4 regions of the Agrobacterium sp. GW821-FHT02D03 genome follow, and region 4 is predicted to be linked to each of the others. Evidence: predicted binding sites of a transcription regulator. Region 4 holds the regulator's gene; each other region holds the start of a gene.
The links. Region 4 encodes PhoB, which activates phosphate uptake and scavenging genes when phosphate is short. Its sites were predicted from a motif close to TGTCATNNANCTGTCAT; they were not measured.
Positions count from the first base shown of each region.

Region 1 (7,478 bases), 720 kb from region 4:
TCGTCGATGCTGGCATGCGGCAGTTGTGGAAGCACGGCGTCATGCACAATCGCGTGCGGATGATCACAGCATCCTTCATGATCAAGCATCTGCTGATCGACTGGCGCAAGGGGGAGAAGTGGTTTCGTGATACGCTGGTGGATGCCGACCCGGCCTCGAATGCTGGCAACTGGCAGTGGGTGGCCGGATCGGGTGCCGATGCCTCACCGTTTTTCCGCATCTTCAATCCTATCATTCAGGGCGAGAAGTTCGATCCCGACGGAGACTATGTCAAAACTTTCGTGCCGGAGCTTTCGAAGCTCGATGCCAAGTACATTCACAAGCCGTTCGATGCGCCAAAGCAGGTGCTGGACAAGGCCGGGATCGAATTGGGCAAGACCTATCCAAAGCCCGTCGTCGATCATAATGAGGCACGCCAGCGTGCGCTTGAGGCCTACTCTCATATCAAGAAGAGTGAATAACCGGGGCATCAGCAAGATTTTGCGCTGGAACCCTCTTCGCCAGAAGATAATTTCTTGTCACAAGGCCGTTAGATAACGACATAACGGCTTTGAATCGCTGACTGGACAGAAGGCCTGATCATGACCATCCATTCTTCCGTGCTGACCGCAATTGGGAACACCCCGCTCATCCGCCTCAAGGCAGCATCCGAGGCCACGGGCTGCGAAATTCTAGGCAAGGCCGAGTTCATGAATCCGGGCCAGTCGGTCAAGGATCGTGCCGCGCTCTTCATCATCCGAGATGCGGAACGACGCGGGCTCTTGCGTCCCGGCGGCACGATTGTGGAAGGTACGGCCGGCAACACCGGCATCGGGCTTGCGCTGGTTGCCAACGCGCTCGGCTACAAGACGGTTATCGTCATTCCCGAGACCCAGAGCCAGGAGAAGAAGGACGCGCTGAAGCTTCTTGGCGCACAGCTTGTCGAAGTGCCTGCCGCCCCCTACTCCAACCCTAACAACTATGTGAAGGTCTCCGGTCGCCTGGCAAAGCAGCTTGCCGCAACCGATCAGAACGGAGCAATCTGGGCAAACCAGTTCGACAATATCGCCAACCGTCAGGCGCATATCGAAACCACGGCGCCGGAAATCTGGGACCAGACGGATGGCAAGGTGGACGGTTTCATCTGCGCCGTCGGCTCCGGCGGAACGCTGGCCGGCGTCGCAGACGGCCTTCGCGATTTCAACCCCGATATCAAGATCGGCCTTGCAGATCCGGAAGGGGCAGCGCTTTACGAATTCTACAAAAATGGCGTCCTGAAGTCGGAAGGATCCTCCATTACCGAAGGCATCGGCCAAGGTCGCATCACGGCCAACCTGGAAGGCTTCACACCGGATTTTTCCTATCGAATCCCGGATTCGGAAGCTCTTCCGATCATTTTCGAACTGATCACCAAGGACGGCCTGTGCCTTGGCGGCTCATCGGGCATCAACATCGCCGGCGCAATTCGGCTTGCCCGCGACCTCGGACCCGGGCATACAATCGTCACGATACTTTGTGACTACGGTAACCGTTACCAATCCAAGCTCTTCAACCCCGACTTCCTGCGCTCCAAGGGGCTTCCCCTTCCGGCCTGGTTGACGGAGAAGAAAGAGATTTCGGTTCCGTACGAAACCGTCTGAGGTCAATGCAATATGCCTGTGAATGCCCTGTTTCGTGATGATTTTTATCTTTCAACTTGCGAAGCGGTGGTCACGGCAGTGCATGAAGATGGTGGCATAGAGCTGGATCAGACCTGCTTCTATGCCACGTCTGGCGGCCAGCCCGGCGATACGGGCTTTCTCGAACGGGCCGATGGCTCGAAGATCGAACTCGGCATAACGCGCCATGGCGCGGACAAGAGCGTCATCATCCACGTACCCCTGGAGGGTCAGCCCTCTGTGGACGTCGGCGAAAAGCTGACACTTCATATCGACTGGCAGCGACGCTACAAGCTGATGCGGATGCACACCGCCTGTCATCTCCTATCGGTAGTCTGCTCCTGGCCGATCACCGGCGCTGCCGTTGGTGAGGATGAATCGCGGGTGGATTTCGATATGTCGGAGACGATAGACAAGGATGCGATCACCGCCAAGCTGATGGAACTGGTGGAGCAGAATCACCCCATCTACCTGCAATGGATCACCGACGAGGAGCTGGCGGCCAATCCTGGCATCGTCAAGTCCAAGCATGTCCGGCCACCCGTCGGGCTTGGCCGTGTCAGCCTCGTCTGCATCGGCGAGAATTCTTCGGTTGACAGTCAGCCCTGCGGCGGCACTCATGTGTCGGAAACGCAGGAAGTCGGCGAGATTTACATCGCCAAGATCGAAAAGAAAGGCAAGGAAAACCGCCGTTTCCGCATTCGCTTCGGCAAACCCGCCGACGCCGCCTGATTTCTGGGAGAAACATCGTGAGCACCGATAAAAGCCGTTTCGTCGTTTCGGCGGATTGGGTAGAGCAGCAGCTTGGAACACCGCACTTCCGCATCGTCGATGCGTCCTGGTATCTGCCGGCACATAAACGCGACGGAAAGCAGGAATATGCCAGCGGCCACATTCCAGGCGCCGTGTTCTTCGATCAGGACGCAATTGCCGATCATGATACTGGCCTTCCGCACTCCCTGCCCTCCCCGGATTTTTTTGCCGGGGAAGTCGGCAAGCTTGGGATTACCGACACCGATACGATCGTGGTCTATGATGGCCCCGGCTTCTTCTCCGCGCCGCGCGTCTGGTGGATGCTGCGCGTCATGGGTGCCGAAACGGTTTATGTGCTGGATGGCGGCCTCGATGGCTGGAAGGCTGCCGGCAAACCGCTTGAGACGGAAGCTCCGCAGATCGAGCCGGCAGAGTTTCACGCCGAGTTCAAAGCGAGCCGTGTGACCTCGTTCTCCGATATGCGCGCTGTCGTCGAGACGGGCGAAAAGCAGGTGGCGGATGCCAGAGGTGCCGGCCGCTTCACCGGAGACGAGGCCGAACCCCGCGCCGGCATGCGGTCCGGCCATATGCCTGGTGCCCGCAGTCTGCCTGCCACCGCCTTTTCGGAGAACGGCCACTTCAAGGATCTGCCAACCATCCGCAAGATGATTGCAGAGGCCGGCATCGATCTGTCGAAGCCAGTCGTCACCAGCTGCGGCTCAGGCGTGACTGCCGCCGTCGTGACGCTGGCGCTCGAGTCGCTCGGCCATTCGGACAATTCGCTTTATGACGGCTCATGGTCGGAGTGGGGATCGAAAGAGGACACGCCGATCGTGACTGGCCCGGCGGAGCCTCTGCAGACGGAGCCACACGGTCCGCTCAAAGCCCATGTCACCCAGCTTGAAATGACATCGGCGCCAAAGGTCAGCCTGGCGGTGCCGGTCAATATCCAGACAGCGATCATGCGAACGCATGACATCCCACTGCATTTCTATCGCTATCTCTACTGGCGCGTCGGCAAGAGGTGGCACTGGCAAAAGCGCATGCGCATGAGCGATGCCGAGCTTACCGCCGTGCTGCGCGACCCAAAGAACTGCGTAACAGTGCTCTATCTCAACGGTTCGCCGGCTGGCTTCTTCGAGTTCAACAGAGGCAGTGACGACGTTACCGAACTATCCTACTTCGGTCTGATGGAAGAGGCGATTGGCGCTGGTGTCGGGAAATGGTTCCTGCTTCAGGCGCTTTACTCGATCTGGCAGGATAACCCCAAGAAGGTCACCGTCTCCACCAATACGCTGGACCACCCGCGCGCCTTGCAGCTCTACCAGATGATGGGCTTCTCCCCAGTCAGCACCTATGAAGCTTGGGTGGAGCCGCTGACCGACAGCGAGTATCTCGAAATTTCGCGCCGCGGCTAAGCTGCCAAGTTGGCGTCCGCCTCTCCTGGATCGGATGAGGCGGGCTCATTCAGCGTGGCATTATTTCGCCTTCGCTGTACGAGATCGAGCCTCAGCTCTTAAAGCTCTTGGCCGAGATTGACGGCGGTCGGGATTTCTTTCGCAGGCGCGTCTCCGCGGTCGCCATTGGTTGCGAGAAGATGGGCCGCGATCAGCTCGCCGTGAAATCTTGCAAGCTCATAGCAATAGGTGATCTCGCGGCGTTCCTCGGACCAGTAGGCATCCGGTCGGCCGCAGCTTCTGGCCGTCAGCTTTACCGTGCCCTTGAGCTCATAAGCACTAAATTCGCGGGCGATGAGATCGAGAACCTTCGATTCCTTCACCATCGTCGCATAGATATCCAGAAACGGATCGCGCGCAGGCTCATATCGTATGTCGAATTTCGTCGTGCCCGGCGTCTTCACATGGGGTTTGAGTAAGTCGCTCCAGCGCGCCACGGTCTGCGGATAGGCCACTTCACAGGCCTTCCACTCATCCTTTGGCAGCCCCATCAGCTCTGCAAGGTCGCCGTAGCCCTCGTTGTCCTTGCCGACCATGAGGCAGGCCATCTGACGGTCGCGGGCGACATTCGGGACAAGAACGCTATAGAGCGGCGCATTATGCTCGGGAAGCTCTCCGGAGCTCCGCGCGAGATACCAGCTATCGGTTGCATTGACGATAGCTGTATCCAGCCACTCCTGGTTGGCTTCCAGCATGATGGTGCCGGCAAGCTGGTCTGCGGTATTGCGACCATCGCCCGCATCGGGAAGGCTGAAATCGGAGATCAGCATCTTGGCGGCTTCGTGATAGACGCCGAATACGGCATTGCCGATGACGAAATTGACCGTCTGCTGCAACTGCTCGTCGGAAAGATCGTCAAGTGCAGGCGCAACCTGCGCATGCGCAGACGGCAAGGCGGACACTAAAAAAGCGACCGAAAGAACGGCTCGAAACCTTCGCAGCATTGACGTCAACTTTCCAGAACGAGGACGCAGCATAGATCGCTAAACAGAACGGTCCACGCAATGGGTTGGTTTCGCTTACCGGCAAGAAACGGGTGGATAGAGATTTGTTTGGCAGCCATAGCGACAAAGAAGCAACTGAACGAGGTCGCAAGGAGCCACCATGACCGCCATCCTATTCACCGCAATACCCAAAGACCACGTCGATGCCATCAGGCTTGGAGAACGAGATTCGAACGGCCAAGTGCCTGAACGAATGATCGCCTCAGCAGATCTGCCCTGCCGCGCCTGCCTCGGTCTGATCAAGGGTGGAGACTCGGCCCTGCTAATCTCCTACCGGCCCTTTCGTCATCTGCAGCCTTACGCCGAGACCGGGCCGATTTTCATTCATGCGGAAGACTGCGGGTCTTATGATTCCGCACAGGTACCACCTCCAATGCTGAACAGTTCGGACTACATTGTCCGGGGCTACGATGCGGGTGACCGCATCGTCTACGGAACGGGTGCGGTCACACCCACGGCTAAGATCGTGGCGCGCGCGCAGGAGCTGCTTGAAAGGCCGGACGTCGCCTATGTGCATGTACGCTCGGCACGCAACAATTGCTTCCAGTGCCGCATCGACAGAGCATGAGCCAGGACGAGGCCGGTGTGGGATACATTAAATTTCGCTCATGCGACTGTCGGGATGGGTTGCGTCATACACGCGTCATTTTGCTGGTAGACTCCTCAGCAATTCGTTTTACCTTGTCGCGGTTGAGACAGGTCATCGTATTTTGAGATCAGGAGTTTCCATGTCTTCCCTTATCGGCCTTCACCCTATCACGCGCCGTTCGCTTCTCAGCGGCATTGCGGCTTCGTCCGCCTTCGTCATGCTGCATCCTTTTGCGGCGCGTGCTGCGGGCAACCAGGCGCATCTGCGCATCATGGAAACCACCGATATCCACGTCCACGTCTTCCCTTACGACTACTATGCCGACAAGCCGAACGACACGCTGGGTCTGGCAAGGACGGCATCGCTGATCGATGCCGTGCGTGCCGAAGCCGGCAACTCCATGCTGGTCGATAATGGCGACTTTCTTCAGGGCAACCCGCTTGGCGATTACATCGCCTATGAGCGCGGCATGAAAGCGGGCGACAAGCACCCGGTCATCAATGCCATGAACGTGCTCGGTTATGATTGCGGCACGCTCGGCAATCACGAGTTCAACTACGGCCTAGACTTCATGTTCAACACGCTGGGCGGGGCGAAATTCCCCTATGTCTGCGCCAATCTGACCAAGGGTCAACTGGCGTCCGATCCAAAGCAGGACGAACTCTACTTCAAGCCTTATGTGATCCTGGAAAAGCAGATCCGTGACGGGTCAGGCGCGACAAGCCCGATCAAGGTCGGCATCATCGGCTTTGTACCGCCGCAGATCATGATGTGGGATGCGAAGAACCTTGAAGGCAAGGCGCAGACGCGCGACATCGTCGATGCTGCAAAGGCCTGGGTGCCGGTGATGAAGGAACAGGGCGCCGATATCGTCATTGCCCTCTCCCACTCCGGTATCGAGGGCAAAGGCCAGAGCGAGCGCATGGAAAATGCGTCGCTTTATCTCGCGGGCGTTCAAGGCATCGACGCGGTCTTTACGGGTCACCAGCATCTGGTCTTCCCCGGCCCGAAGACATGGGACGGCATCGAGGGCGCCGATCCCGTAAAGGGCACGCTGATGGGCAAGCCCGCAGTCATGGCGGGCTTCTGGGGCTCGCATATGGGCCTCATCGATCTCCTGCTCGAAAAGGACGGCAAGAGCTGGAAGATCGTCGACTTCACCTCCGAGGCCCGCCCCATCTACCACCGCGATGACAACCGCAAGATCGTGGCCGATGTGAAGGACAAGCCCGAGGTGATCGAGGCGGTCAAGACCGATCACGAGGGAGCACTCGCCTATGTGCGCCGTCCCGTCGGCAAGAGCTCTGCGCCGCTCTATTCCTATTTCGCGCTGGTGGCGGACGATCCGTCCGTGCAGATCGTCTCCAATGCACAGACCTGGTACATCAAGGATATGCTGAAGGAAGGCCAGTACAAGGACCTTCCGGTACTTTCCGCAGCCGCGCCCTTCAAGTCGGGTGGTCGTGGCGGAGCGGACTACTATACGGATGTCCCTGCCGGTGACATTGCGATCAAGAATGTCGCCGACCTCTATCTCTATCCAAACACGGTGCAGGCTGTCCTCATCAACGGCGCGCAGGTCAAGGACTGGCTGGAAATGTCGGCTGGCATGTTCAATACCGTTAAGGCCGGCTCCAAGGACGCTCCCCTGCTGAGCAGCGACTTCCCGTCCTACAATTTCGACGTGATTGATGGTGTCACCTATCAGATCGACGTGTCGAAGCCCGCGAAGTTCGACAAGGATGGCAAGGCGGTCAATCCGGACAGCAGCCGCATCGTCAATCTGCAGTTCCAGGGCAAGCCGATTGACCCGGAACAGAAATTCGTTGTTGCCACGAATAATTACCGCGCCAGCGGTGGCGGCAAGTTCCCGGCGATCGGCAGCGACAAGATCATCTTCGTCGCCCCCGATACCAACCGCGATGTGATCGTGCGCTACATCATGAACCAGGGCACGATCAATCCATCGGCTGACGACAACTGGTCTTTCGCTAAGGTGGCGGATACGACAGCCATTTTCGAGACAGGCCCGAAGGGT
Region 1 is NZ_JBWKVN010000001.1:2,003,044-2,010,521, forward strand. It holds gene AC07U5_RS09490 (cryptochrome/photolyase family protein) at 1-461, shown strand, start outside; gene AC07U5_RS09495 (cysteine synthase A) at 582-1,619, shown strand; gene AC07U5_RS09500 (alanyl-tRNA editing protein) at 1,632-2,369, shown strand; gene sseA (3-mercaptopyruvate sulfurtransferase) at 2,387-3,808, shown strand; gene AC07U5_RS09510 (DUF4344 domain-containing metallopeptidase) at 3,907-4,749, opposite strand; gene AC07U5_RS09515 (DUF1203 domain-containing protein) at 4,952-5,419, shown strand; gene AC07U5_RS09520 (bifunctional 2',3'-cyclic-nucleotide 2'-phosphodiesterase/3'-nucleotidase) at 5,580-7,478, shown strand, end outside.
Region 1: the regulator PhoB is predicted to act here: its motif matches at 5,482-5,498, upstream of AC07U5_RS09520 (bifunctional 2',3'-cyclic-nucleotide 2'-phosphodiesterase/3'-nucleotidase).

Region 2 (7,478 bases), 2.6 Mb from region 4:
ATAAAATCGAAGAAATAGGGCAGCCGCTCGAAGAACTTGCCGGAATTGGCGCTGTTGGCGAAATCGAGCGAGGCAAAGAGCAGCGCAAGAAAGACGACGATGGCGATGCCGGTGTAGATACGTCGCGTGACCAGCTGTTGCTGGTAGTGCTGCATGACCTTTTTCGAGGCCTCGCCGAACGTATCTGGGGTGATTGGCGTGCTAGCCATGTCTTTTGCGTCCTTACCGGAGCCATGCGGGTGACGATGGATTCACCGATGCTCTCATTCACCGTTTCAGCGGCACCCCTTTGGAAGCGTGACGGCGTTCCCGGGTGCGCTTTAAAAAAACGGCGGCGTCTTTCTGACGCCGCCGTCTCATGCCTTTGCTGGCAATCAGCCGCCGATCACGGCCTTACGGGCATCAACGATCGTCTGGTAGAAGGACGGATCGACCTTGATGTATTCCTTGTTCTTGCCCTGGGTGAAGCCCTGGAAGCAGGCCAGATCCTTTTTCGGCAGGTCGAGGAAGAAAGCTTCGATCTTTTCCTTCATCGGCTCGCCGACCTTGTTGGCAACCATCAGCGGACCGTTCGGGATCAGCGGCGACTTCCAGACTTCGACGAGATCGTCCATGTCGAGATTGCCCTTGGCGACCATCTGGTGGAGGTTGCCGGAGCTGTAGCCTTCTTCCCACTTGCCAACGCCGGAGCCGAAGGTGGTGCCGACATCGAACTTCTTGTCGAGAACGGCGAGAACGAGGTTCTCATGGCCGCCGCCGAAGCCGGTTTCAGAGAAGTATTCCTTGACCGGCTTGCCGGTTTCCTTTGGCAGGGCGACGTTCGGGATGAGATAGCCGGAAGTGGAGTCCGGATCGGCAAAGCCGAGCTTCTTGCCCTTGGCGTCTGCCAGCGTCTTGATGCCGGAGTCCTTGCGGGCAACCATGATGGTGTAATAGCCGCTGGAGCCGTCAGCGCCGGTGTATGTCAGGATCGGATCGACAGCCTTCGGGTCCTGAATAGCGATCTTGGCGTAGGAGGACGCGCCCATGGAAGCAATGTCGATGGTGCCGCCCAGCAGACCCTGGATAACGCCGTTATAGTCCGGCGATGGGAAGAGCTGAACCTGCTCAACACCAGTGGCAGCCTTCAGGCCATCGGCAATGCACTGCGCGTTGCGCAGCTGGTCGTTGGAGTTTTCGCCGCCATCGAGGCCGATGCGCAGAACCTTGACGTCCTGAGCGAGAGCCGAACCGGCCAGAAGGCCAAGTGCAACCGCCGAAAGAAGAGCTTTCTTCAACATGGATTTATCTCCGTTTTTCCGGCGAGCCGGAGTTTGACACGATATGGAATGTGATATTGGCCCCTGACGCGGGCGGATCGATGCTGTGCAGTCCTTACAGTCCAGCCATGGAAAGCGGCTTGGGAGCAGAAGCTTCAGGACCGGCAGATGGGTGTTGGGCGCGCGCGGTAAGCTCCGCACCTTCAATGGTGATGCTGGTCGACGTCATGGTTTCGTCGATGCCGGCACCATGAGAATCAGTACCGTAGATTTCCTTGACCGCGCGGGCATCGAGTTCGGCGGGCGTGCCGTCGAAGACGACGCGACCGGCCGCCATGCCGATGATGCGCTCACAATAATTGCGGGCCGTATCGAGCGTGTGCAGGTTGGTGATGACGGTGATGCCTTCGCGCTCATTGATGTCGCGCAGCGCATCCATGACGATTTTTGCGTTGAGCGGGTCAAGCGAGGCAATGGGCTCATCGGCAAGCAGCATGCGCGGCGACTGCATCAGTGCACGTGCGATCGCCACACGCTGCTGCTGGCCACCCGACAGCGTGCCGGCCGGCTGCATGGCCACGTGTTCGATCCCCAGGCGCTCCAGTGCTGAAATCGCCATCAGACGCTCTTCGGTGGTGAAGATGCTGAGCAGGCTCAAGACAGTGGAGCGGTGGTCGAGGCGACCGAGCATGACGTTGGTCAGCACGTCGAGACGCGGCACGAGATTGAATTGCTGGAAGATCATGGCGCAATCGCGCTGCCAGTGGCGAAGCGCAGCGCCGCGGAGCGAGGAAACCTCAAGATCGCCAAAATGAATGGAGCCGGATGTGGGATCGACCAGGCGGTTGATCATGCGCAGCAGGGTGGATTTTCCTGCACCCGAACGTCCGATGACGCCGACCATCTGGCCCTGGGGGATGTCGAGCGTCACGCTGTCGACGGCGGTCGATTTGCCGAAGCGGCGCGTTACCTGCTTGAGGTGAAAAGTCATAGGCCAAATCCAGTCTCGTTATTTCGGATTCGGCCTATCAGGGGTGCGTGAAGCGCGAATGTCAGTTTGATGAAGAAATTATTACAAGGCTGACGTCACGGGAGATGGTGTTCGTTTACCCGTCATACTTGGCAAGAAACGCTTCCGCTTCGAGCGAACGGAAATCATCGAGGGCAGCGCGAAGCCTCGCGTGATCCCAATCCCACCAGGCCAGCCGGTCCATGCGCTCGCCGATCTCTTCCGGGAAACGGCGTCGGATGAGTTTGGCTGGCACACCGCCGACGATGGTGTAGGGCGCAACATCCTTCGAGACCACGGCACCGGCACCGACGACGGCGCCATTGCCGATGGTGACGCCGGGCAGGATGGTCGCGCCGTGTCCGATCCAGACATCATGGCCGATGACAACTCGTCTGGCGCGTCTTGCGGCGAAGAACTCCGTCTCGTCCTCAGCATCGTCCCAATAGTTATGGGCGCGGTAGGTGAAGTGGTGCAGCGTCGCGCGCGACATGGGATGGTTGGTTGCGTTGATGCGCACCGAGGCGGCGATGTTGACGAACTTGCCAATCGTCGCGCACCAGACGGCACCGTCCTGCATGATGTAGGAGTAGTCGTCCATCTCCACTTCTTCGATGCGGCAGCGCTCCGAGACTTCGATGTAACGGCCGAGCTTGGAGTTGACGACGCGGGCGCTTTCGTGAATGGCCGGTTCCAGGCCAACTTTGACACTCATGCTGCGATCTTTCTGGGTGAGAACTGCGAGACATCGAGGATGCGGTCGGCCACGGCTTCACGCACTTCCTCATCGTGAAAAATGCCAAGAAGGGCTGTTCCTTCGACTTTCTTTTGCCGGATCATCTCCACCACCACCTTGCGGTTGGCCGCGTCGAGCGACGCCGTCGGTTCGTCCAAAAGCAGGATGGCATGGTCGGTGATGAAGCCGCGCGCAATGTTGACGCGCTGCTGTTCGCCGCCGGAGAAGGTCGCGGGTGGCAGGGACCACAATTCCCGTGGCAGATTGAGTTTGGACAGCAACTCCCCTGCCCGTTCGCGTGCCTCTTCGACCGGAACTTTTCGCGCAAGCAGCGGCTCCGCCACCACATCGATTGCAGCAACGCGCGGGACGGTGCGCAGGAACTGGCTGACATAGCCAAGGCTGCGGTGACGGACCTCCAGCACGGTGCGGGGTGCGGCACTGCCGATATCGACCATCTGTCCCTCATGCTTGATGAGGATCTGGCCGCTATCGATGGCGTAGTTGCCATAGAGCATCTTGAGGATGGAGCTTTTGCCGATCCCCGAAGGCCCGCCAAGCACGACGCATTCGCCCGCCTGGACGGAGAAGTTCACATTGCGCACGACGGGCAGTTCGATCCCGTCACGCAGATGCATGGTGAAGCTTTTGAAGACTTCCGAAACAATGAGGGGGGTCGGCATGTCACACCTGCAGGATCGAGGAAACGAGAAGCTGGGTATAGGGCTCGCGCGGGTCGTCCAGCACGCGGTCGGTCAAGCCATGCTCGATGACGTTGCCACCCTTCATCACCATCATGCGGTGCGACAGGAGCCGTGCGACAGCAAGGTCATGGGTGACGACGATGACGGAGAGGCCGAGATCGTTGACGAGGCCGCGAACGAGATCGAGAAGCCTTGCCTGCACCGAGACATCCAGACCGCCGGTCGGCTCGTCCATGAAGACGAGACGCGGTGAGGTGACGAGGTTGCGGGCGATCTGCAGGCGCTGGCGCATGCCGCCGGAAAAGGCGCGCGGCTGGTCATCGATGCGATCGGTGCCGATCTCCACCCGCTCCAGCCATTCGCTGGCGGTGTTGCGGATATTGCCATAATGCCGGTTGCCGACTGCCATCAGCCGTTCGCCGACATTAGCGCCGGCAGATACCGTCATGCGCAGACCGTCAGCCGGATTCTGGTGAACGAAGCCCCAATCGGTGCGCATGAGGAAACGGCGTTCCGCCTCGCCCATATGGTAGAGATCGCGCAGAGACCCGTCGCGCATGCGATACTCGACGCTGCCGGTGGTCGGCATCAGCCGGGTGGAAATGCAGTTCAGCAGCGTGGTCTTGCCGGAACCGGATTCGCCGACGATCGCCAGAACTTCTCCCGGCCAGAGATCGAAGGAGACGTTGCGGCAACCGGCGCGGTCGCCGTAATATTTGGAAACGTCGCGGACTTTCAAAAGCGGCTGGTCGCTCATTCTGCGGTCTCCTTCACATCGGCCAGCAGATGGCCGCGATGGCCATGTTCACGCCGATCTTCGCAATGGTCGGTATCGGAGCAGACGAACATGCGCCCGCCCCGATCATCCAGGATGACTTCATCGAGATAGACATGGTCCGCACCACACAGCGCACAGGGCTTGTCGAAAGTCTGAATCTCGAAGGGATGGTCGTCGAAATCGAGGCTGACGACTTCGGTGTAAGGCGGCACGGCATAGATGCGCTTTTCACGCCCGGCACCGAAGAGCTGCAAGGCTTCCGACATATGCATTTTCGGATTGTCGAACTTGGGTGTCGGCGACGGGTCCATGACGTATCGGCCTGCGACCTTCACCGGATAGGCGTAGGTTTTGGAAATACGGCCGTTATGGGCAATGTCCTCATAGAGGCGCACATGCATCAGGCCATATTCTTCCAGCGCGTGCATGACGCGGGTCTCGGTCTCGCGCGGCTCGAGGAAGCGCAAAGGCTCAGGAATCGGCACCTGGTAGACGAGCACCTGACCTTCCGTCAGCGTTTCTTCCGGAACGCGGTGACGGGTTTGGATGACGGTGGCTTCCTTGGTATGCGTGGTGACGGCGACATTGGCGACCTTTTGGAAGAAGGCGCGGATGGAGACGGCATTGGTTGTATCATCCGCCCCCTGGTCGATGACCTTCAGCACATCATGCGGTCCGAGGATTGAGGCTGTCACCTGCACGCCGCCCGTTCCCCAGCCGTAGGGCATGGGCATCTCACGCGAGGCAAACGGCACCTGGTAGCCGGGTATGGCAATGGCCTTCAGAATAGCGCGGCGGATCATCCGCTTGGTCTGTTCGTCAAGATAGGCGAAATTGTACGTAGCGAGACCTTCATCCGCGAAGGTTTCTTCAAATGAAACTTCTTCAAGCATCGTGCGTTGTCCTTCCGTAAGTCACAACGGATGTCAGGAGTAAATGATCATGGAGATCGGAATTCTCATTGCGCTGTTCTTCACTGTATTTGCAGCATCCAGCGTGTTTTGCGCATACTGGTTCAACGAGCAGCGCTGAAACCAAGTCTTTATTCGGCAGCATCGTTCAACCAACTTTCATCTGATCTTTGCGCAGCCTCGAAATCGGCGCGCATCTTTCTGACGAGACCAAGTTCAGCCTGGAAGTCGACATAGTGCGGGAGTTTCAGATGCTCCACGAAACCTGTCGACTGAACATTGTCCGCATGCGAAATCACAAATTCTTCGTCCTGAGCCGGTGCGGTTCTGTCCTCACCGAACTCGTCCGCGCGTAATGCCCGGTCGACCAGCGACATCGCCATGGCTTTGCGTTCGCTTTGCCCGAAGACGAGCCCGTAGCCGCGGGTGAATTGCGGCGGCGCCTTGGCCGAACCCTTGAACTGGTTGACCATCTGGCACTCGGTCACCTGAATGTCGCCGATGGAGACGGCAAAGCCGAGTTCGGGAATATCGAGTTCGACCTCCACCTCGCCGATTCTCACTTCACCGACAAAGGGATGGTTGCGGCCGTAGCCGCGCTGCGTCGAATAGGCCAACGCCAGGAGAAAACCCTCATCGCCCCGGGCGAGCGACTGCAGCCGCAAATCGCGTGCCATGGGAAATTCCATCGGTTCACGCGTCAGGTCGCCGGGAATATGATCTTCCGGCATATCACCATCACTTTCGATCAGGCCTTCTTCCGCCAGAATTTCCGAAACGCGCATGATGTGTTCGGCTTCTGAATCGCGCAGGACTGGCTCCTCCACCTCTCCGTCTTCGAGAAGCGAAGGATCGAGCAGGCGGTGGGTGTAGTCGAAGGTCGGGCCCAGCAACTGTCCGCCGGGCAGATCCTTGTAGGTCGCCGACACGCGGCGCTCGACCAGCATCTCGCCCGTTTCCACCGGGTTGGAATAGCCGAAACGTGGCAGTGTCGTGCGATAGGCGCGCAGCAGGAAGATCGCCTCGATCATGTCCCCACGCGATTGCTTGACGGCGAGAGCTGCAAGCGAGCGATCATGAAGCGAGGCTTCGGCCATCACCCGGTCGACGGCCAGGCCAAGCTGTTCGACGATCTGGCCGATCGTCATGGCCGGCAGGTTGCGGTCTCCACGACGACGATCGGCCAGCAGGCGGTGTGCATTGGCAATGGCGGTTTCTCCGCCCTTTACGGCAACATACATGGCTCAGGCCTCCGTCTTTATACGGGTGGAGCGCGGCAGGCAGATGAAGTGGCTGCCGCAGGTGAGGATGACATCGACGCCGCGGGGGAAGACCGCGCGGTTCTCACTCCAAAGCCGCACGAAGATGTCGGGCAGGCCTGAAGGGCGGATGATCTCGCTCTCGCGGATGCCGGGGCCGGAAAGACGCAGGGCTGGGCCGCCAGTCAAATCCGGCACTTCGATGATGACGGTTGCGGAGCGATCGGGATATTCTTGGCTACCCTGAGCGAAGAGATCGAAGGAGGACAGCGTGCTTCCGGCATCCAGAACCGCAAAACGGGCGTCAGCCTTGGTGGGCGCCATCTGCGCTCCGGTATGGAAGCTCAGCCAGCTTGGCACAACCGACTTCGAAAAGGCGCCGTTCATCCACACGGGCGTTTCGTAATCGCAAAGGGTGAGAAGAATGCCGCCGGCGGCCTTGCCGAGAGGGCTTGGCGGCTGGATCGGCAGATCGAACGACTGCAGCTTTCCCGGCCGCGCCATGCCGTCCATCGCAGCCTTGAAGATATGCTGGGAATCGAAGACCGGATCGGAAAAGCCGCCGGTTACGATGTTTGCTTTGGCGGACATTAGTCGTCTCCCCGTACCATGGTGAAGAAATCGACGCGGGTTGCGGCGGTTTGCTGAATGGCGTTGGTCTTGCGTTTTTCAAGACGAGACGCGACCACCGAGAGGACTTCGCGCTCAACGAGAGGACGGGTCGTCTCTTCCTGCCAAAGCGCATCGGCGATTGCCGCGTACCACGCCTGCTTGCGGCTGGTGCCGAGCGCATGGGCATGGCCGATCGTGCCGGAGGCAAGC
Region 2 is NZ_JBWKVN010000001.1:165,606-173,083, forward strand. It holds gene phnE (phosphonate ABC transporter, permease protein PhnE) at 1-209, opposite strand, end outside; gene phnD (phosphonate ABC transporter substrate-binding protein) at 375-1,280, opposite strand; gene phnC (phosphonate ABC transporter ATP-binding protein) at 1,375-2,250, opposite strand; gene AC07U5_RS00810 (DapH/DapD/GlmU-related protein) at 2,366-2,983, opposite strand; gene phnL (phosphonate C-P lyase system protein PhnL) at 2,980-3,687, opposite strand; gene phnK (phosphonate C-P lyase system protein PhnK) at 3,689-4,465, opposite strand; gene AC07U5_RS00825 (alpha-D-ribose 1-methylphosphonate 5-phosphate C-P-lyase PhnJ) at 4,462-5,379, opposite strand; gene AC07U5_RS00830 (carbon-phosphorus lyase complex subunit) at 5,529-6,638, opposite strand; gene phnH (phosphonate C-P lyase system protein PhnH) at 6,642-7,247, opposite strand; gene phnG (phosphonate C-P lyase system protein PhnG) at 7,247-7,478, opposite strand, start outside.
Region 2: the regulator PhoB is predicted to act here: its motif matches at 2,309-2,325, upstream of phnC (phosphonate ABC transporter ATP-binding protein).

Region 3 (7,478 bases), 1.9 Mb from region 4:
GCCGCCTTCCGCAGGCTGGTCAACCATCTGCGCAATCGCCCCGAGGTGCAGAATATCGACCTCATGAACCTTGCCGGCTTCTGCCGCAACTGCCTGTCCAACTGGTATTCGGATGCGGCAAAGGATGCCGGTACCGATCTCAGCAAGGACGAGGCGCGCGAGATCATCTACGGCATGCCCTATGAGGACTGGAAGCGTCTTCACCAGAGCGAAGCGAGCGACGGCCAGAAAGCCGCCTTCGAAGAAAACCGCCCCAAGGAATAGCTGCCTCCCACCCGATTAGGCTTGACGTGAGGCCTTTCCACGGGCAGTTCACCAGCCGGGAATTTTGGCTGCCTTTGATGAGCAGCAGGCGAAGATTTCGCCTTACGTAAAACGGGCTCGAAGCGAGCCGAACTATTGAAGGATCATGGAATGGACGAAACAGCCACAACCGAAACCGTCGCCGCCGCCGAACTTCGCCAGATTATCGAGCGTATCGAACGCCTCGAAGAAGAGAAGGCGGCAATCCAGGGTGACATCAAGGATGTCATGGGCGAAGCCAAGGGCCGCGGTTATGACACCAAGGCGATCCGCACCATCATCCGCCTTCGCAAGAAGGATGCCAATGAGCGCATCGAGGAAGAGACGATCCTCCAGACCTATATGGCCGCGCTTGGTATGGAGTAAGGTCTAGAGCTGCGGGACCAAAGACGGCCTCGCAGCTTACTTGTTTTCGGTCAGGATGTTTTTGTTGGCTATCAGCAACTCCATAATTTTGCTTCTAACGAATTCTTGCTCTTTCAAAAGCTCTGACTGACGCTTGTTCAAAGCGCGCTCCACCTCTGTGAACATGACGACAGTAAAGAGAAAGTCGCCAAATCCATCGGCACGAGTAACATCACTAACTGGGCGTTCCGTGGTCAAGACGCGAAAGATGTTTCGCTTTTCGTCGTCGGAAACTTCGAATACGAGTTTATGCGCGAACTTGTTGCGGAGCGCGTTGACAGCTTTAAGTACACTCCCGAACTCGTCCCTGAAAAATCCCAGAGCCTGACATAAGCCGAGCTTCTCCGCGAAAGACCTGTGCGCGTTAAAATAAGCTTCTGGATGATCGAGGTGCTCGTTGAGGACGGCCGTGATTATATGATCAAGATATATATGGGCGACGATTAATTTTGCCCAATCTTCGGAAACTGATATCCGGTCGATAAACGTGCTGATGTCGAAACTAGGATTGTCGCCAATCGAGCGTAGTAGCAGCTCTTCTTTCTCGAATCTTCCTTGCTTCAAAATTGGTTCTGCTTTCTCTGAAAGTAGGCGGATCAGCTGCGCGTGCCAGCCAGCTTTTCGGAAAGCTCGCCCATTTCCTTCTGCGCTTCCTTGTCGGCGGGGTAGAGCGTCAGGTAGCGCTCCCATACCTTCATCGCGGTCTCATTGCGCTCTGAGCTTTCCAGAATATTGGCAAGGCCGGCAAGCGCGGGGAAGAAGCGGGGTTCTTTTTCCAGTGTGCTGTTGAGGTCGGCCATGGCCTTGCGGGTGTCGCCGTCGGCCAGATGTATCATGGCGCGGCGGTACCAGGCGCCGGCGTAGTCCGGGTCGAGGAAGATGGCCTGGTCGAGGAAGTCATAGGCTGCGGCGCTGCGCTTCTGTTCATTGGCCTCTTCGGCCCACTGCATCAGCAGATTGATAGTCGGGCTGCCGGAATCGCTCCACTGGCCAACGATTTCGGTGGCGATGACGCGGGCTCTCTTGGCGTCGCGCTCCTTCTTCAGGTTGTTGAAGAGATCGCCGACCGGGTCTTTGGAGGCAGGCTGCTCGGGCTGAGGCGCTGCCGCGACGGGCTCCGCAGCATGGGCGGTGAGAGCCGTGGCCGGGGCAATCGGGCTGAGCGAGGCGAGGAGAAGGGCACAAAAACGAAATTGGCGCATGCGGATCACGATAATCCGTATGCGCCAATTAGGAAATCGAATTCTGTCTGCTATCAACAAAGTGATCCGCCTTTTCAAACGGAGCACTGCAGAAACGCAATCAGCCCTGACGAGCCTTGAAGCGTGGGTTCTGCTTGTTGATGATGTAGACGCGGCCCTTGCGGCGAACCAGACGGTTGTCGCGGTGACGAGCCTTAAGCGCTTTGAGCGAGTTCTTGATCTTCATTTTTCTGGTCCGCAGTTTGGCGGGCTTTCGCACGCATAATCTAAACAATCAAAAGCGCGCAACGGGGCGCGCCTTTTTCGGTTGGCAGGCAGATACCCTTTCGGCACCGGCCTGTCAACACGCTCCGCAAGCTTTTACCGGGAAAACCCCGGCTTTCCAGCCTTGGTGAGTTGCGTCACATGGCCCATCTTTCGGCCCGGACGGGCCTCCGTCTTGCCGTAAAGATGCACGAGGCAGTCTTTTTGGCTCAGCCATTCCGGTACGCTGTCGATGTCGTCACCAATCAGATTGGTCATCACGCAATCGGAATGGCGCTCGGTGCTGCCGGGCGCCAGGCCCGCGACGGCGCGGATATGCTGCTCGAACTGCGAGACCACGCAGGCGGCTTCCGTCCAATGGCCGGTATTGTGGACGCGCGGCGCCATTTCATTGGCCACCAGCGAACCATCCGCCAGCACGAAGAACTCGATGCCGACGACACCCACATAGTTCAGCGCGGCGAGCAGTTTCTGCGCCGATTCCACTGCGACGGTTCTTGCCGCATCGGAAAGATCGGCGGGAATCGTCGACGTATGGAGAATGCCGTTCAGGTGAACGTTTTCGGCCGGATCGTAACAGGTGACGGTGCCATCCTGGAAACGCGCGGCGATGATGGAAATCTCACGCTCGAATGGAATGAAACTTTCGAGAATCAGCGGCACCTTGCCGAGCGCATCGAAGGCGCCGGTCAGATCTTCGCCGCCCTTGAAGACGCGCTGACCCTTGCCGTCATAGCCCATGCGCCGCGTCTTCAGCACGCCCTTGCCGCCGAATTCTGCAAGTGCTGCTTCAAGGCCTGCCTGATCGTCCACGGCGCGGAAATCGGCCGTCGGGATGCCGCAGTCATTGAGGAAGCGCTTTTCCGTCAGGCGGTCCTGCGAGGCGCTCAGCGCTTTCGCCGGCGGATAGACCGGCACGGAAGCGGCAAGCGTTTCGGCCGCGACGACGGGCACGTTTTCGAATTCATAGGTCACGACATCGCAGAGGCTTGCGAGTTCGGCGAGCGCCTTTTCGTCATCGTAAGCCGCGACGATCTGGCGGTTGCAGACCTGCGACGCCGGACAATCGGCCTGGGGTTCCAGCACCACGGTGCGGAAATTCAGGCGGGCGGCTGCCATGGCCAGCATGCGGCCAAGCTGGCCGCCGCCGATGATACCGATGGTGGAGGATTTCATTGCGGGGCGTCCATGGGATACTCGGCAACGATGGCCGTCTGGCGGGCGCGATAATTATCCAGCCGGTCGGCCAGATCCTCATCGGAAAGCGCCAGCACGGCGGCAGCCAGAAGGGCAGCGTTGATGGCGCCCGCCTTGCCGATGGCAAGCGTGCCGACCGGAATGCCTGCCGGCATCTGCACGATGGAATAGAGGCTGTCCTGGCCGGACATGGTTTTCGACTGAACCGGAACGCCGAAGACGGGGAGAGGGGTCAGCGCTGCCGTCATGCCGGGAAGATGGGCGGCACCGCCGGCACCGGCGATGATGACCTTGAAGCCCTCATCCTTCGCATTGGTGGCGAAATCGAACATCCGCTCCGGCGTGCGGTGGGCGGACACGATGCGCGCCTCATATTCGATATCGAGCGCATCCAGCGTATCGGCGGCGTTTTTCATGGTCTCCCAGTCAGACTGGCTTCCCATGATGATGGCGACGGGCGGCGTTTCGGTGGTCAAGCGGCCTCTCCTTGTCCAGAGGGTTGTCAGGGTCCAGAGGTTGTCAGGCGATGATATCCGGGATGATCTGATCTTCGATCTGGGTCATCTTGTCCTTGATGGCCAGCTTCTTCTTCTTCATCCGTTGAATTCTGAGCGCTTCGCAATTGGTTTGGATCATCGCGTTGATGGCCGTGTCGTAATCCTCATGCTCCTGCCTCAGCCTTGCCAGCGTAAGCCGGACGTCCGCCTGTTCCTGGTCGGCCATCTCGTCGTCCCCATTGTAATGAACCGGACCGCCATCCGGCATCTCTGTTGTTGGTCTTCGTGCCTGTACCATCAAATGGCGGTAACGGGAAGTTTCCTTAGAGCGCTTCCTTGTCAAATGGCAACGTTCTGCCGGAGCAGGTTTTCGTCAGGGCAAAGGCGATTGGCGAAGGGCATACCCAAAGGTACGCCCGAGCCGATCGCCTTTGATCCTGGCGGAAAGATGCCCGGCCCTTCGGGTTGGTTGAAACGGGCCACCTGCTTGCCCGGACGGCTTGGCCGTATGCGTTGGCTACGGCACGCGCCATCCGGACAATCAGTCGATCCCGTTTGAACCAACAGAACTGTTTCCATTTAACAAGGAAGCGCTCTTATAGCATTTTTGCCGCACTATTGCCCCGATTTCGCCTTCGACAAAGCGCGCTTTCCGTGTCACAGTGCTGTCGTAAACCTGAAACTCCAGCGATGGAGCGCTGGAGGTAGGTTCAACAAGGAAGGACGTGCCGCATGACCATTCAGGCTCATATTGCATCGCTCGAAAAGAAACACGGTGCTCTGGAGGAAGAGCTCGAGAGTATTCTTGCTTCCCCGTCTTCCGACGATCGGGAGATTGCCAATATCAAGCGCAGAAAGCTGCGTCTTAAGGACGAGTTGCAGAGGCTGAAAGCGACCACGAAACATTGATTTTCAATCACTATTGAGACCGCAGGGCGAGTTTTCGTCTGAGAAGCGGTAAAAGTTCAAGGCCCTGGTTGCAAAGCGCGATCAGGGCCTTTCCGTTTTGTCTGTAGGAGGCTGCGGATGCATGCGCCGCAAGGGACATTTGTTACGCCGGCAAGCCATCCCAGAGCAGTTTCAACGCCGCGATAAAGGCCATTCCATACATTAGCGGATAGAAGACGGCGGGCTTCATGTATTTGACAACCTTGGCACCGGCAAATGTGGCAATCATCGCCACCGGCAGCAGCGTGGCGGAGGTGGTGAGGTTGGTGGAATCCAGCGCTCCCAACGCAAAATAGGGGATGAGCTTGATCGCATTCATGATGGCGAAGAAGCGCACGCTCATGCCGGTATAGGTCTTCGGATCCAGCTTGAGCGGCAGCACATAGATCTGGAAGGGTGGACCACCGGCATGCGCCACGAAGCTTGCATAGCCCGAAAGTGACGACCAGAGCGTGGCGGCAGCCGGTCTCTGCGGTTTTGGCGCGATCTCCTGTCCGCGGCGGGCGCGGAAGCTCTCGTAGAAATAACGCAGGACGAAGAGGATGGTGACGGTTGCGACGACGAGGCGCATCGCGTCGGGAGAAATCAGCGTCGACGTGGCCCAGCCGAGCGCAATGCCGGCAATGGCACCCGGCAGCATCAACAGCAGCGTTTCCCGGTGGTTGTGGTGGCGCCATGCCCAGAGCGCCACCAGATCCATGACGATCAGAATGGGAAGGAAGATCGCCGCCGCCTGCACCGGCGGCACGGCCAGCGCCATCAGCGGCACGCCCATCAAGGCCAGGGCACCGCCAAGCCCGCCTTTTGACAGGCCGACCAGAACGACAGCGGGAATGGCAACAAGGAAGAAATGGAGATCGAGCGACATGGTCAGCACTTGAGATGAGCGTGTGAGACGGCCATTGGAACAGGCCGCGAGGGGAAAGGACGACAAAGAGTCCAGCTATGAACTGTTGATCCTTCGTGCAGTCCGGTTTATCGGAAACAGTATATGAAAACGAGTGCAGATTGGCGATGAAGCGTTCTTTCTGCGGAAAATGGAAAAATCATGGGTTCTCCTGAAGATCGCTGCCGTCTGGTTCTGATCGTGCCGCAAGCCGAAGATGCTGGCCTGCAAGCCAAGGCGCTGGAGGATGCCCTGAGGGGCGGCGACGTCGCCTCCGTCATCATTCCGCAATATGCTCTCGATGACGACAGCTTTCAAAAACGCGCGGAAGTGCTGGTGCCGATCGTGCAGGCGGCAGGTGCCGCAGCGCTGGTTGCCGGTGACAGCCGCGTTGCCGGCCGCGTGAAGGCCGATGGTCTGCATGTGATCGGCGGCGTGGAGCCGCTGGCGGAAGCGGTGGAGAAATTCACGCCGAAGATGATCGTTGGCGGCGGCAATGCCGATGACCGGCACAAGGCGCTGGAGCAGGGCGAAGCGAACCCGGACTATATCTTCTTCGGCAAGCTGGAAGGCGATATCAAGCCGGAGCCACACCCGAAGAACGTCGCGCTTGGCGAATGGTGGGCCTCGATGATCGAAATTCCGTCGATCGTCATGGGCGGTTCGGATGTCGCCTCGGTGGTTGCGGTTGCCGAAAGCGGCGTGGAATTCGTCGCACTGCGCCAGGCCGTCTTCGCTCACGCGGGCGGCGCGGCGCAGGCCGTTGCCGAAGCCAATGCATTGCTTGACGAAAAAGCGCCACGGTTTGGCGGTTGATACGGGCGATGATCCTTCGCTTGCTCCGCCTTTCCCCATCGATCTCGCTTCTGGCGATGGCTTTTGCCATCACCGCGGCCCCTGCCTTTGCGCAGGGCCAGGCTCCAGCTGCCGGCCAACAGTCTGCGCCGCAGCAGGCTGAGCCGCAGGCAAGCCCTGATCTTCTGCCGGGCCTTCAGCCGCAGGCGCAAGGTGCCGATGGCGCGGGTGAGGAAGACACCGATTTTGGACCGGTGGTGAACCAGGGACCGGACGTGCTGTCGCGACCGACGGACCAGGATGCCGATCCGCTGCGAAAAGGCCGCGTGACCGGCGGCGATCAGAAGGATCTCCAGCCTTCGGAGGGCGTCACCGTCTATCAGCGCATGGGAGCCGAGCTTCCGCCGCTGCCGAAGGAAAAGGAATTCAAGGGCAAGATTGACGAGGCCTATGGTCATTATCAGCGCGGTGAATATGTGCAGGCGCTGGACAAGGCGCTGACCCGCGCGCAGGACGGCGATGCCGCAGCGCAGACGCTGGTTGCCGAAATGATGAGCCGCGGTCTCGGCATTGCCCGCGACGACAAGACCGCCGCCTTCTGGTACGAGCAGGCCGCCAAGAATGGCGATCCCGTTGCCATGTTCAAATATGCGCTGATCCTGATGGAGGGCCGCCTCGTCAAGCACGACAAGACGCTTGCCGACGACTACATGCGCCGCGCGGCTGAGGCAGGCAATCCGGAAGCCGAATTCAACTGGGCACAGATCCTCGTTTCCCAGACGCCCGGGCCAAAGGGTCTGATGGCGGCGCTGCCCTTCTATGAAAGATCGGCGGAAAAAGGGATTGCGGATGCCCAATATGCCGTGTCGCAAATCTATTTGAACGTGCCGGAGGTGCCGAAGGAAAAGAAGGCAAAGGCACGCGAATGGCTGACACGGGCCGCAAAGGCGGGCTTCGATACCGCGCAGGTCGATCTCGGCA
Region 3 is NZ_JBWKVN010000001.1:811,214-818,691, forward strand. It holds gene AC07U5_RS03665 (DUF1244 domain-containing protein) at 1-264, shown strand, start outside; gene AC07U5_RS03670 (DUF2312 domain-containing protein) at 415-669, shown strand; gene AC07U5_RS03675 (hypothetical protein) at 706-1,272, opposite strand; gene AC07U5_RS03680 (tetratricopeptide repeat protein) at 1,305-1,910, opposite strand; gene ykgO (type B 50S ribosomal protein L36) at 2,011-2,136, opposite strand; gene AC07U5_RS03690 (5-(carboxyamino)imidazole ribonucleotide synthase) at 2,271-3,350, opposite strand; gene purE (5-(carboxyamino)imidazole ribonucleotide mutase) at 3,347-3,814, opposite strand; gene AC07U5_RS03700 (YdcH family protein) at 3,891-4,094, opposite strand; gene AC07U5_RS03705 (YdcH family protein) at 4,601-4,777, shown strand; gene AC07U5_RS03710 (sulfite exporter TauE/SafE family protein) at 4,920-5,684, opposite strand; gene AC07U5_RS03715 (thiamine phosphate synthase) at 5,865-6,518, shown strand; gene AC07U5_RS03720 (tetratricopeptide repeat protein) at 6,527-7,478, shown strand, end outside.
Region 3: the regulator PhoB is predicted to act here: its motif matches at 4,524-4,540, upstream of AC07U5_RS03705 (YdcH family protein).

Region 4 (7,478 bases):
GTCGTGATCACGAACAACTCCAAGCAGGCCGTGACGCTGGTCAATCGCTACTGGCACATCACCGATCAGAATGGCGTGGTGGACGAGGTCTCAGGCCCGGGTGTCGTTGGTGAGCAACCGCATCTGCGACCAGGCGACAGCTACGAATATTCTTCCGGATGCCCCCTGGACACGCCGTCAGGCATGATGTTCGGCCATTACGAAATGGAAACGGACACGGGCGAGGTCTTTACGGTAGACATCCCCGCCTTCTCGCTGGACAGCCCAGGGCTTGCCCGCGTGCTGAACTGAGCGGGGCTCTCACCCCGCTCCTGATCTTTATGCCGACAGTTCTTCGACCGGGTAACGGTAGGTCGTCGAGCAGAACTCGCAGCTCACCGACACCACGCCATCTTCCTGGCTGTCCTCGATCTCCTCTGCCGAAAACCCGGACAGCACGCCCTTGATCTTCTCCCGCGAGCAGCTGCATTTGTCGATGATCGACTGAGGCTCGTAGACGCGCACGCCCTGCTCATGGAAGAGGCGGAACAGCAAACGCTCCACCGGAACCTGCGGATCGGTCAGTTCATCCGTATCCACCGTGTCGATCAACGCCACCGCTTCCGTCCAGGCATCGTCTTCGGCTTCCCCGAACGAGCTTTCATCGCCATCGCCGCCATGAAGGTCACGGGTGCGCAGACGCTCGGGCGCCTGCGGCAGAAACTGCGCAATAATGCCGCCCGCACGCCAGCCACGACGTGGCTTGCCTTCGCTGTCGCGGTCGAAGAATTCCGCCACGCCAAGGCGCACCCGCGTCGGCAACTGCTCAGACTGGCGGAAATACACGCTGGCGATTTCCTCCAGCGAAGAGCCATCCAACGGCACGATGCCCTGATAGGGCTGCATGCCCACACCCTGATCGATGGTGAAGGCGAGGATGCCGGTGCCGAGAAGCTCTTCGGGCGAGGTCTGCCCAGCAGCAATCGCCTGTGCCAGACGCTCATCGTCGAAGCGGGCATATGCGCGCATGTTCTCAGGTGCCGTAAAATCGGCCACCAGGAGATCCACCGGGCCATCGCCCTTGGTTTGCACCGTGAGCTTGCCGGAGAATTTGAGTGACGTGCCGATCAGTGCCGTCAGCACCAAAGCTTCCGCCAGAAGCCGGGCGACAACAGGCGGATAATCATGGCGTTGCAAAATGGCATTCAGCAACGGACCGACCTGCACGGCGCGGCCGCGAACGTCGAGCCCTTCCACCTGAAAGGGGACGACCTTGTCGTCGCCGGCAAAGTTCATATCGTCCAGTTCTACGGTTACGTCCGCCATGGTTCTGCTCCTTCGAACCCGCCTTCCGGAATTAGGAAATGATCGCCACGCTTTCAGCCGCGACCAGCAGGTCTCTTGTCCGGTTTTCGCAAAGATAGAGCGGAGAATGGCAAAACGAAACCATCCCCGGCCCAAATGTCGCGATAAACGATTGATGAAACGCCGCCGTGAACCGGCAGCACTGGTTGGCGTAAAGATGGGGCGCCGCGCTTGAAATTCAAGCTCCCGGCATAGCCCCCATCCTCAGCTCGGCCCTGCTCTCAGATAACGCCCATGCACCAGGCGATCACGGCCTTTTGCGCGTGCAGGCGGTTCTCCGCCTCATCGAACACAACCGACTGCGGACCGTCGATCACCGCATCGGTCACTTCCTCGCCGCGGTGCGCGGGCAGGCAGTGCATGAAGAGCGCTTCGTTGTTGGCTTTCTTCATCAGCGCTTCATTCACCTGATAGGGCTGGAAGATGTTGTGGCCGCGCGCCTTGTGCTCCTGGTTCATGGAAACCCAGGTGTCGGTGACGATGCAGTCCGAACCAGCGACAGCGCGTTCGGCGTCATGGCAGAGCATGATCTCGCCGCCATTGTTGCGGGCCCAGTTGAGGTACTTGTCGAGCGGCTCCGAACCCATGGGTACAGCCATGTTCATCTTGTAGCCGAAGCGGGCGGAGCCCTCGACCAGCGAATGCAGCACGTTGTTGCCATCGCCCGTCCAGGCGATGGTCTTTCCCTTCACCGGGCCGCGATGCTCTTCGAAGGTCATGATATCGGCCATGATCTGGCACGGGTGCGTCTCGTCCGTCAGGCCGTTGATGACCGGAACGGTGGCGTGCTCGGCAAGCTCCAGCAGGCGGGAATGATCGGTGGTGCGGATCATGATGGCGTCAACGTAGCGCGACAGGACCTTGGCGGTATCGCCAATGGTTTCGGCGCGGCCGAGCTGCATTTCGGTGCCGGAGAGAAACAGCGTTTCACCGCCAAGCTGGCGCATGCCGACATCGAAGGACACGCGTGTGCGTGTCGACGGCTTTTCGAAGATCATCGCCAGCATCTTGCCAGCAAGCGGCTTTTCCGCCGTTCCGTTCTTCGTTGCGATCTTTCGGCTCTTGGCGTCTTCCAGAATGAGCCGCAGGTCTTCCGAGCCGACGGCCGAAAGATCGAGGAAATGCTTTGCCATTTTAATTCAGTCCCATCAATGCGGGCCACCCTTTACGCCGGCCCTGATACGCCTCGTCAGGCGCTCTTTGCCAGTTTGGTGGTGAGTGCTTCGGCAGCCTTCTCGATGCGCGCAAGCCCATCACGCGCTTCTTCTGCCGTAACCACGAGCGGCGGCAGCAGGCGGATCACGTTATCGCCTGCCGGAACGCCAAGAAGATGCTCCGCGCGCATGGCCTGGAGCAGATCGCCGGATGGAACCCGCGCCTTGATGCCGAGCAGCAAACCTTCGCCACGGATTTCCTCGATCACATCCGGATAACGGTCCTTCAGCGACGCCAGTCCCTGGCGGAAGATCAGCGCGACATCGCGCACATGCTCGATGAAGCCGTCGGCCAGAACGATATCCAGCACGGCGTTGCCGGCTGCCATGGCCAGCGGATTGCCGCCATAGGTCGTGCCGTGCGAGCCTGCTGTCATGCCGGACGCGGCTTCTGCCGTTGCGAGGCATGCACCGAAGGGGAAGCCACCGCCAATGCCCTTGGCAACTGCCATGATATCGGGCGTGACGCCCGAGCGCTCATGGGCAAAGAACTTGCCGGTACGGCCAACGCCGGTCTGCACTTCGTCGAAGATCAAAAGCAGGCCGTGCTCTTCGCAGAGCGCCCGCAGCGTGCGCAGGAACTCGGGCTGAACGACACGGATACCGCCTTCGCCCTGGATCGGCTCGATCAGAAGGGCAGCCGTTTCCGGAACGATCGCCGCCTTCAGCGCTTCGAGATCGCCGAATGGCACCTGGTCGAAGCCTTCCACCTTGGGGCCGAAGCCCTCGAGATATTTGGCCTGGCCGCCAGCTGCGATGGTGGCGAGTGTGCGGCCATGGAATGCACCTTCGAAGGTGATGATGCGGAATTTTTCCGGATGGCCGTGCGTGTACTGATAACGGCGTGCCGTCTTGATGGCGCATTCCAGCGCCTCCGCACCGGAGTTGGTGAAGAACACCTTGTCGGCGAATGTCGCATCCGTCAGCCGCTTTGCCAGCACTTCCTGGCCTGCAACCTCATAAAGGTTGGACAAATGCCAGACCTTCTCGACCTGTGCCTTGAGGGATTCAACCATATGGGGATGGCTATGGCCGACCGAGGTAACCGCAACGCCCGCACCGAAATCGAGATATCGCTCGCCGCTTTCCGTGATCAGCCAAACGCCCTCGCCTCGTTCGAAGCGCAGGGGGGCTCTGGAAAACGTATCGAACAACGGCCCGGATTTGGGGGCAGTTTCGGCCATGGCGACATCACTCCTTACGTCAAGTCGGGACAGACGACTGTCAATAGGGCTCGCGGGTTATCCCTGCCCTGAAAATCAAAAATGCCGCCTCGCGGCGGCCTGCATGCTGTCTTCATTGCGAGAGCACTATTGTCACTTCCCCGCCTAATGTCAACAAATCTCGGCACTTCCGGGCAGTTACAAGCCTTGGTAGGTGCTTGCCGCGCAGGCCCGAGGTGTTGCCTTTCTGACTCACAGGGGAAGCAAGTTGGGGAAAACCGGAAAATCGATTCCAGATGATTCCTGCGACTCTTGTCACGGAGTCAACCGACGATTAGGTTAACCGTCAATTACTAGACTGCAATGCGGCGGAACTAGTCACCTACAATCTGGCGAATGGCCTGCGCGTGGTTCACTCCATGGCATAGTAGGTGGATTCTGCCCGAAAACAACGCGACGAGCGGAGAAGCGGCATGAACTGGACGGACGAACGAGTAGAAAAGCTCAAGAGATTATGGTCCGAAGGGCTTAGCGCAAGCCAGATCGCAGCACAACTAGGCGGTGTGAGCCGCAATGCCGTCATCGGCAAGGTTCACCGCCTCAACCTGCCAGGTCGCGCCAAGGCCGGCGGCACGGTCGCCACGTCGCGTCCTGCGCCCAAGCGTCCCGCAGCAGCGCCGCGTCCGGCAAGCTATGCGGCTCCGGCCCGCGCTGCGACCAGCCGTCCAGCACCGGCCCGTAGCTCTGGTGCCCTCGCTTTCAAGGAAGACATGGACATCGACACCGTCGAGCCCATGGAATATGTTCGTTCTTCCAACAATGTCGTTATCCCGATCTCGCGTCGCCTGACGCTGACGGAACTGACCGAGCGCACCTGCAAGTGGCCGGTGGGCGACCCGCTCAAGGACGACTTCCATTTCTGCGGCTGCGAGGCGTCTGAAGCCTCGCCCTACTGCAAGTTCCACGCGAAGATGGCCTACCAGCCGGTCAGCGAACGCCGCAAGGCGTAAGGTCTGTCTCAGAACCAATTCAGAAAGCGGGCTTCGGTCCGCTTTTTTATTGGGCGGTCTCCAGCTTTGCCAAATAATCCAAGCTTGCCTGCAGCAATAATCGCGCCCAGACTATCATCATGGACGCGATCGACACACTGCACGACTATATCTCGGCGCTATGGGCCGGGGCCGTCGACACGCCCTTCCCGCCAATCCCGCGCCGCGCACGTGGCGACGGAACCGTTTACGTCGAATGGCGACGCGGCAGCTACTGGCTGATCTGCGAGGAGCGCGGAGAGGAATATTGGCGTCGGGAAGCCAAGGACATGGACGATGCCGCCTTCCAGTTGATGTCGATCGTGGCGGGAGAAGTGGTGCGCGATCGCGAGCTTGCGGTTCGGGAAAAGGCAGACCGCCAGTCGACCGGCCCGGACGACTATTCGCGCTGGAACTGGATGTACCAGGAGATCGAACTGATGGGCGCGATCAAGGAGAGCTATGGCGCTCGAACTCGAGCCAATTATGCTGAGGTGCTGACCCGCAGCCCGTTGTCTAAGGACGAGATAGACGCCGCGCGATATCCCGTTCCGTCCACATTGATCTGACGCCGGGAAGCCAAGGGCTACCCTCTCTGACACGGCGAGAATAGGAGCGCTTGTACCTTCAAGCAAAGCGCTCCCGAGGCCGATCAGGCTTCCATGGAATAGCCGGCGCCCCGAACGGTGCGAATGACATCCTGCATGCTGGAGAAATTCAGCGCCTTACGCAGGCGACCGACATGGACGTCCACCGTGCGCTCATCCACATAGATATCATGTCCCCAGACACCGTCGAGAAGCTGGGAACGGGAAAACACACGACCTGGCGAGGTCATGAGAAATTCCAGCAGGCGGAATTCGGTCGGCCCGAGACGGACTTCGCGGCTCTTGCGATGGACACGGTGCGTCTCACGATCGAGCTCGATATCGCCGCATTTCAGCACCGAGGACAGGACCTCCGGCTTGGCGCGGCGCAGCATCGCTTTAACGCGCGCCATCAGTTCCGGCGTGGAGAAGGGCTTCACGACATAGTCGTCCGCGCCCGTCGCCAGACCACGAACCCTTTCGCTTTCCTCACCGCGCGCCGTCAGCATGATGATCGGCAGACGTTCGGTTTCCGGCCGCATGCGCAGGCGACGGCAAAGCTCGATGCCGGAGACGCCCGGCAACATCCAGTCGAGGATCAAAAGATCCGGCGTGCGCTCCTGAAGGCGAATCTCCGCCTCGTCGCCACGCGGAATGGTGTCCACGTCATAGCCTTCGGATTCGAGATTGTAACGGAGGAGGACGCTCAGCGCCTCCTCATCTTCGACAACGGCGATTTTTGGCACCATGGCTCCAGATCCTATCTGTCGCTTACTCGGTCACAGCGCCGAGCGTGTTGGAACTATCGTCCTTCGGACGCTCACCTTCCGGCTGGCTGCCAGTGGTCATGTAGTAGATGGTCTCGGCGATGTTGGTGGCGTGGTCGCCAACGCGCTCGATGTTCTTGGCACAGAACAGAAGATGCGTGCAGGTGGTGATGTTGCGCGGATCTTCCATCATGTAGGTCAAAAGCTCGCGGAAGAGCGAGGTGTACATCGCGTCGATTTCCTCGTCGCGCTCGCGGATGGCCTGGGCCTTTTCCGCTGACCGCGTGGAGTAGACGTCCAACACTTCCTTCAACTGCACAAGCGCCAGTTCCGAAAGATGCTCAAGGCCACGCGCCAGTTTGCGCGGAACGCCGGTGCCGGCAACAGCGATGACGCGCTTGGCGGTGTTCTTGCCCAGATCGCCGACGCGCTCCAGGTCTGCGGCAATGCGCAGCGAACCGATGATTTCGCGAAGGTCTGCTGCCATCGGCTGGCGCTTGGCAATGGTGACGATCGCCTTGTCGCCGATTTCGCGCTCGGCGTGATCGAGGATCGTATCGTCCGAGATGACCTTTTGTGCCAGGGCCGCATCGGAATTGACGAGTGCGCGCACGGCATCGGCGCACATCTGCTCGGCCAAGCCGCCCATTTCGGCGATCCGGCGGCTGAGGAACTTCAGCTCCTCATCATAGGCGGACATGATGTGGGAATGTGTCGACATGTTCGTAGTCTCCAGTTTCGAAACGCCCTGTCGCAAGCCTTTTTAGTGGCTCAAGCGACAGGCGCGGTGGGATGCGCAAGCAAGAGCAGGATCAGCCGAAACGACCCATGATATAGTCCTGGGTGCGCTGGTCATCCGGGTTGGTGAACATCTTGTCCGTATCGTTCTCCTCAACCAGGTGGCCGAGGTGGAACATGGCGGTACGCTGCGAAACGCGAGCGGCCTGCTGCATCGAGTGTGTCACGATGACGATGGTGTAGTTGGCACGAAGCTCGTGGATCAACTCTTCCACCTTGGCGGTCGCGATCGGGTCAAGCGCCGAGCATGGCTCATCCATGAGGATGACTTCCGGTGAAACGGCGATGGCACGTGCGATGCACAGGCGCTGCTGCTGGCCGCCGGACAGCCCCGTGCCGGATTCTTGCAGGCGGTCCTTCGCTTCGTTCCAGAGGCCTGCCTTCTGCAGGGCGGACTCGACGATCTGGTCCATATCCGCCTTGTTGCGGGCAAGACCGTGGATGCGCGGGCCGTAGGCAATGTTTTCGTAGATCGACTTCGGGAATGGGTTCGGCTTCTGAAACACCATGCCGACGCGAGCGCGAAGCTCGACGACATCGATGGCAGAATCGTAGATATCCTCACCATCGAGCGTAA
Region 4 is NZ_JBWKVN010000001.1:2,721,932-2,729,409, forward strand. It holds gene apaG (Co2+/Mg2+ efflux facilitator ApaG/CorD) at 1-291, shown strand, start outside; gene AC07U5_RS12945 (Hsp33 family molecular chaperone) at 319-1,305, opposite strand; gene argF (ornithine carbamoyltransferase) at 1,566-2,477, opposite strand; gene AC07U5_RS12955 (aspartate aminotransferase family protein) at 2,534-3,742, opposite strand; gene AC07U5_RS12960 (GcrA family cell cycle regulator) at 4,195-4,731, shown strand; gene AC07U5_RS12965 (Imm63 family immunity protein) at 4,851-5,318, shown strand; gene phoB (phosphate regulon transcriptional regulator PhoB) at 5,402-6,085, opposite strand; gene phoU (phosphate signaling complex protein PhoU) at 6,108-6,824, opposite strand; gene pstB (phosphate ABC transporter ATP-binding protein PstB) at 6,916-7,478, opposite strand, start outside.